One region of the Shewanella loihica PV-4 genome, then DNA from elsewhere that is predicted to be linked to it. Evidence: predicted binding sites of a transcription regulator. Region 1 holds the regulator's gene; the other holds the start of a gene.
The links. The regulator sigma-54, encoded in region 1, starts transcription at its own class of promoters, with help from an activator protein. The targets are predictions, from matches to a motif close to GTTGGCACGNNNNTNGNNT.
Positions count from the first base shown of each region.

Region 2: a site for sigma-54 is predicted at 1,599-1,617, ahead of flgA (flagellar basal body P-ring formation chaperone FlgA). Genes of this name have one in related genera too.

Region 1 is NC_009092.1:3,950,964-3,954,379, reverse strand. Features, by position in the region: gene rapZ (RNase adapter RapZ) at 1-539, opposite strand, end outside; gene ptsN (PTS IIA-like nitrogen regulatory protein PtsN) at 536-979, opposite strand; gene hpf (ribosome hibernation promoting factor) at 982-1,269, opposite strand; gene SHEW_RS17130 (RNA polymerase factor sigma-54) at 1,300-2,787, opposite strand; gene lptB (LPS export ABC transporter ATP-binding protein) at 2,922-3,416, opposite strand, start outside.
Region 2 is NC_009092.1:1,550,931-1,554,346, forward strand. Features, by position in the region: gene SHEW_RS06885 (flagella synthesis protein FlgN) at 1-309, opposite strand, end outside; gene flgM (flagellar biosynthesis anti-sigma factor FlgM) at 320-637, opposite strand; gene flgA (flagellar basal body P-ring formation chaperone FlgA) at 758-1,465, opposite strand; gene SHEW_RS06900 (chemotaxis protein CheV) at 1,675-2,595, shown strand; gene SHEW_RS06905 (CheR family methyltransferase) at 2,733-3,416, shown strand, end outside.

The DNA.
Region 1 (3,416 bases):
ATGAAGTCGGCTTCGGTCGGCATGCCATATTTAAAGCCGAAGGACTCGAAGTTGATCACCAGCTCCTTGTCGACCGTGCCCAGCAGGATCTCGCGCACCTTGTCGCTCAACTCATAGATGTTGAGGTTAGAGGTGTCGATATAGTGATCCACCAGTTTAGCTATGGGGTCGAGCAGCTTGCCCTCGAGCTGAATTGCCTCCTTGAGGGAGACCTTAGAGCGCGACAGCGGATGTAGCCTGCGGGTCTCGCTGTAGCGCTTGAGCAGTACATTGTCGCTTGAGTTCAGGAAGAAACTTAAGATTTCGGTATCTTTGGGGAGCTTGGCCAGCTGCTTTTCCAGCTGGATCTCTTCGCTGGGCATGTTGCGCACATCGACGCTGATGGCCACGAGATCGCTGCGCCCCTTGAGCTGCTCCAGCAGGGACTCCATCATCTGCAAGGGCAGATTGTCGACACAGTAGTAGCCTAGATCTTCTAGGACCCTGAGTGCGACGGATTTTCCCGATCCTGAGCGTCCGGATACCAAAACCAATTTCATTGGGTGATCACCTGATAGAGTTCGGATTCATCTTGGGTCTTTCTTAGCTGCTTCATGATCGCCTTATCATTGAGCTTCTCGGCCATAGCGGCCAGGGTGCTAAGATGTTGCTCGCATTGATCTGCGGGCACCAATAACGCAAAAAGGATATCGACGGGCTGATTGTCAATGGCATCGAATGCGATTGGTTCAGCACATTTCACCAGTACGGCCACGGGTTGATCTATGTTAGTCAGCCGTCCGTGAGGAATCGCGATACCATTGCCTATACCTGTGCTGCCCATTTTCTCTCGAGCCAGAAGGCTTTCAAATATTTCTTGAGAGGAGAGGGTGGGGTACTGGACAGCGGCTAAGTCGCTGATAAGCTCCAGTACCTTTTTCTTACTGCCCGGAGTGGCGCAGGTGGTGCACTCCGGCCGCAGGATGGTACTCAGTTCCATCGTTAATGTTTAGTAAGCTTCTCTTTGTGTTTAATGACCTGACGATCGAGTTTGTCAATCAGGGAGTCTATCGCGGCATACATGTCCGCATGTTCGGATGTTGCGAACACTTCTCCGCCACGGAGATGTAACTTTGCCTCAACCTTCTGTTGCAACTTTTCGACATTTAATACAACGTGCACATTATTGATCTGATCGAAATGACGTTCAAGCTTTGTGAATTTCTCTTCGATGTAGCTTCGTAGAGATTGGGTGATCTCGATATGGTGCCCAGTCAGGTTTATTTGCATAAAGATAGTCCTCCAGTTTCCAGGTTTGTTTTATAAGCTCTTGCGCTGATTCGAGGGCGGTATAAGCATTGCCTCGCGATACTTGGCAATGGTGCGTCTAGCCACCTTAATCCCCTGTTCGGCCAAGAGTTGAGCCATCTTGCTGTCGCTCAATGGCTTTTTCTGGTTTTCCGCAGCAACCAGCTTCTTAATGAAGGCACGTATTGCTGTTGAAGAGCACTCTCCGCCATCGTCGGTACCGACGTGACTGGAGAAGAAGTATTTAAGCTCGAAGATCCCTCTCGGGGTATGCATATATTTTTGCGTGGTCACACGTGAGATGGTGGATTCATGCATCTCCACCGCCTCGGCGATGTCGTTCAGTACCATGGGCTTCATCGCCTCTTCGCCAAATTCGAAGAAGCCTTGCTGGAAGTCGACGATACAGTTGGTCACCTTGAGCAGGGTCTCGTTGCGACTCTCCAGGCTCTTGAGGAACCATTTGGCTTCCTGCAGGTGGCCGCGAATAAACTGGCCATCCGCCTGACTCTTAGTGCTGCGGGCCATGGCGGCATACTGCTGGTTGACGTTGATCTTAGGCATGCTGTCTGGGTTGAGCTCGACTACCCAGCGTCCCTTCTTCTTGGTGACGGTCACATCCGGGATCACGTACTCGTCGCGGCTGGCGGTGATGGCGAGACCGGGACGGGGATTCAGGGTCTGAATAAGGGCGATGGCATCCCTCAGCTCATCTTCCTTGAGCTTGGTTTTGCGCATCAGCAGACGGAAGTCGCGTCCGGCGATGAGATCCAGGTGCTCCTTGATCAGCATGCGGGCGTTGGCGATGTGCGGGGTATCGTCGCTGTATTGGGCCAGCTGAATGGTCAGACATTCGCTGAGATCACGGGCCGCCACGCCAATAGGGTCGAAGTGTTGTACTCGCTTGAGCACCGCTTCGACCTCGTCGAGTTCGATCTCTGGGTCGCCCATGGCCTCGAGAATATCTTCGCAGGTCTGGGTCAGGTAACCGCGCTCGTCGATAGCGTCGATGATGGCGGTAGCGATGGCCAGGTCGTTATCGGAAAAAGGGGTCAGGTTCTTCTGCCATTCCAGGTGTTCATACAGACCTTCGCTGGTCTCGCCCTGAAAAGGCATGTCGTCGTCGCGCATGGCGCCCGAGCTTGAGTTTGGTGAGGCGGTGTAGACCTCATCCCAGGTGGTATCCACCGGCAGCTCGTCTGGCATAGAGTCTTGAGTCAGGGCATCAGAGGTCTCGACCCCTGAGTTATCCTGGCTCGAATCCAGCTCTATCTTGTCGTCGTACTTGTTGTCGAAGCTGTCGGTGACGCCATCGTCTTGCAGCTCGATGCTGGCGCTCTCCTGCTCTTCATCCAACTCCAGTAGCGGGTTGGATTCTAATGCCTGCTGGATCTCCTGCTGCAACTCTAATGACGACAACTGCAACAGACGTATGGCCTGTTGTAGCTGGGGCGTCATGGTGAGATGCTGACCCATTTTGAGCTGAAGTGACGCTTTCATCGTACTGCTATTCCCTTGTTTCTAATTATAAAATGAGAAAGCTCTGGCTATATGTGCCGGACAAATATATCGGATAGTTCCTAAGGCCACAATTAACGCGTGGTTTTTCCTCTGTGGCCCCATTATAAGATTAACTATAGCTTGAATTGTTCACCTAAGTACACTGCTCGTACTTGCTGGTTGTCTAAGATTTCGGCGGGTGTGCCCTCGGCGATCAGATTACCATGGCTGACGATATAGGCTTTCTCGCAGACGTCTAATGTCTCGCGCACGTTATGGTCGGTGATCAACACCCCCAGGCCGCGATTCTTGAGCTGTTCGATGATCTTCTTGATGTCGATTACCGAGATGGGATCGACCCCGGCGAACGGCTCGTCGAGAAGAATAAACTTAGGGTTGGCGGCTAGGGCCCTGGCGATCTCCACCCGGCGACGTTCACCGCCCGAGAGCGCCATGCCGTGGCTGTCACGGATATGGGTGATGTGAAACTCTTCCAGCAGGTGTTCCAGCTCCTCTTCGCGGCCATCGTTATTAAGATCGCTGCGGGTCTGGAGCACGGCCATGATGTTGTCCCGCACCGAGAGCTTACGGAAGATGCTGGCTTCCTGAGGCAGGTAGCCTATGCCTTT
Region 2 (3,416 bases), 2.2 Mb from region 1:
GGCCATGCTGTGTTCGATAAGCGCGGCGTTTTGCTCGTTAAGCTGTTTACACTCTGCCAATGCCTGCTTGGCATCGTCGACCAGGGCAATAAGCTGAGGCTCCTGAGTGAGTCTGCCCAGGTCAGGATGCGCAGCTAATTCGGTATCACCTAGTTTGATCTCATTTAACAGCTGGGCCTTCTCATTGGCCAGACGCAACAATTGATCCGCATCTTGCGCGATCAGGGCATCCTTCTCTGCCGTGATGGTCTGCTTTAAGCTGTCCAGTAATTTGTGTTGATTGGCGATGATATCGGTTATCTGCGTCATAACGTATTAGTTAAAGATCCTGAAGTTCCTTTTCAAACTGCGCTATGTTGCTGGCGAGTTTGTCGGCATCTATCTTATAGCGTCCCTCGGCGATGGCCGCCTTAATCTGTTCGACCTTCTTGATATCGATTTCAGGAATGTCGTTTAGTTTGGCCTGGGCACTTTGCAGCTGCTGCGCCTGAGAGGTGATAGAGACAGAATCGCTTTTCACCGTCTGCGCTGGTGCGCTGGTGGCCGCAGTGCTACCTTTTTGCTGCGAGGCTTTCGAGCTGGCGCTGCCGACCCGGCTGTTAGTGTTTGTATTTACGTGCTTAATATCTATAGGCATTGTGGGGTCCAACTTACATAAATGAGATCAACATACTTGTCTATCGGCACTCATGGTCAAAGCTTTAGAATAAAGTTTCAAAAAACAGTATAAATTTTTGCGCGTCAAAGGTCATCAGGATCACATCCTGACTTCCACCTCGCCAATGCCCGTTACATGTGCATCAACTGTCTTGTTGGAGCGACTATTGCGCACCTGTATCTTATCGCCAAGGTTACCATCTTTTAACGCTTCACCGTTGGTTTTTATCACGAAATTATCGGCCCGTGCATAGATGGCCACGATATCGCCCTTGCAGACGAAGCAGAGGTTGCTGGCAAACAGTGGCTGATTGGCGGGAATTCTGCGCTTTACCCGGGTGCCGGTCACTGCTACCGGGTCATCAAATTGCTGACCTCTGAGCTGGCTCTGCTCCACATAGTCGAGGCGTATCTGATCCGATTCGATGAGATCGCCGGGCCCCAAGGTCTGGTTCGCCACCACCACGGGGAAGAGCACCTCGACGCGAACCGAAATGTAGATCTGCCAGGGGTAGTCGAGATCTGGACTGGCACAGCTGATCTTGACCGTGTTGTTTTTACTGATGGCGCGATCGCTGGCAATTTCCGCCTTTGGCTCGCCTAAACAGGCGGGGGGATTTAGCCGGGTGTCCAGACTTTGGGGGGTAATGATGACCTTGGCATCTTGAGGGAAGGCCATTTTTTCCTGCACAGCCTCTGTAGCTAATCGCGCTATGGTCGATACAGAGGGAACACTGGTGGTCTCAGCCGCCTTTAAGGGCAGAGAGATGAGTAGCAAAAACAGAAAATATGCAAAATTTACTTTCATAATGAATTGACTAGCTTGATTAGCCAGATTACACCTATACTTCGTTTTAAGAGCCAAGGCTTTGCCATTTTTTGTGAGAAATGAGTGTCATAAATTTGACAAAGTAAAGGTCTGGTTGTCATATAACTAGATAAAGCAATTAGTATGCCTATACTCATATTTACAATGGGAACGGCTTCGCATTCACCCGACAACAGGGCAAAGGCATTATGTCGAGTATTCTTGAATCAGTTAACAAACGCACCCAACTTGTAGGACAAAACCGCTTAGAGCTATTGCTGTTTAAGTTAAACGGGCGGCAAAGGTTTGGCATTAACGTATTTAAGGTGAAAGAGGTGCTGCAGTGCCCGCCACTGACAGGCCTGCCTAAGCTCAATCCCTATGTGAGGGGCGTGGCTCATATTCGCGGCCAGACCATTTCGGTGATCGATCTCAGTGCGGCCACCGGCGGCAGACCGATAGAAGATACAGAAGGCTGCTTCATCATCATCTCCGAGTACAACCGCAGTGTGCAGGGGTTCCTGGTTAAGTCGGTCGAGCGCATCATCAACATGAACTGGGAGGCGATCATGCCGCCGCCGCAAGGCGCAGGGCGCTACTCCTACCTGACCGCCGTGACCGAGATTGAGGGGGAGCTGGTGGAGATCCTCGATGTCGAGAAGATCCTCGACGAGATCTCGCCGGTGAAGACTCAGATCAGTCAGGAAGTCGACGAGCAGTTGACCATAGACAGAGAGCGTCATTATCACATCATGGTGATCGATGATTCGGCCGTGGCGCGTAAGCAGATCATTCGTGCCCTGGAATCTTTGAGCCTGCAGATAGATACCGCCAAAGATGGCCGCGAGGCCTTAGATAAGCTGGTAAGCGTCGCCGCCGAGATGGATAACGTAGCCCATGAGATCCCGCTAATCATTTCCGATATCGAGATGCCAGAGATGGATGGTTATACCCTGACGGCAGAGATCCGCGATAACCCTAAATTGAAAGACATTAAGGTAGTGCTGCATACCTCGCTCAGTGGCGTATTTAACCAGGCCATGGTGGAGAAGGTGGGCGCTAATGACTTTATCGCCAAATTTAATCCTGATGAATTAGCGGCGGCGGTGAATAAGCATCTTAGTTTGTAATTTGTACTAAGTTGGGCCTGAGCCTAAATTTGGTAAGTTTAGGCTTGTATCAGTGAGTTAGCTAATGTATAACGCTGACCTCTGTAACGCTTGCTATAGTGTATGTTGTAGCCTGTTTTCTTTTTTGATATTGGGATATCAAGGTGCCGAATAAATCACTTGCCGAAGCCGAGTACAACCAATTTAAATTATTTCTGGAACAACACAGCGGTATTGTGTTGGGCGACAATAAGCAATATTTGGTTCGTAGTCGACTCGCGCCTCTGATGGGGAAATATAACCTTCCCTCATTATCTGAAGTGGTTAAACATTCGATGAAGCCCACCGAGCGGCAACTTCGTGCCGAGGTGATCGACGCCATGACCACCAATGAAACCTTGTGGTTTCGCGATCGCTATCCCTTCGAGTTGTTGGGCAATAACCTGTTACCCGAATATGCCCGACTGGGACGGCCGCTGAAGATCTGGTCGGCCGCCTGCTCGTCGGGGCAGGAACCCTATTCGCTAGCCATGACCATCTTGGAATATCAGCAGCGCAAGCCTGGCGCCTTGCCCGGCAGTGCGACGATTCTGGCTACTGATCTCTCCCCCTCTATGTTAGAACGCTGTAAGGCGGCCGAATATGACAACCTTGCCTTGGGGCGCGGTCTGTCCGAGGAGCGTAAACGTCAGTTTTTTGAACCCACGGGGAGTGGCTCCATGGTGGTAAAGGCTAACGTCAAGCGTTTGGTGAATTTCAGGGCGCACAATTTGCTTGAGAGTTACACCTTGCTGGGCAAGTTTGACATCATCTTCTGCCGCAACGTGCTGATCTATTTTGCC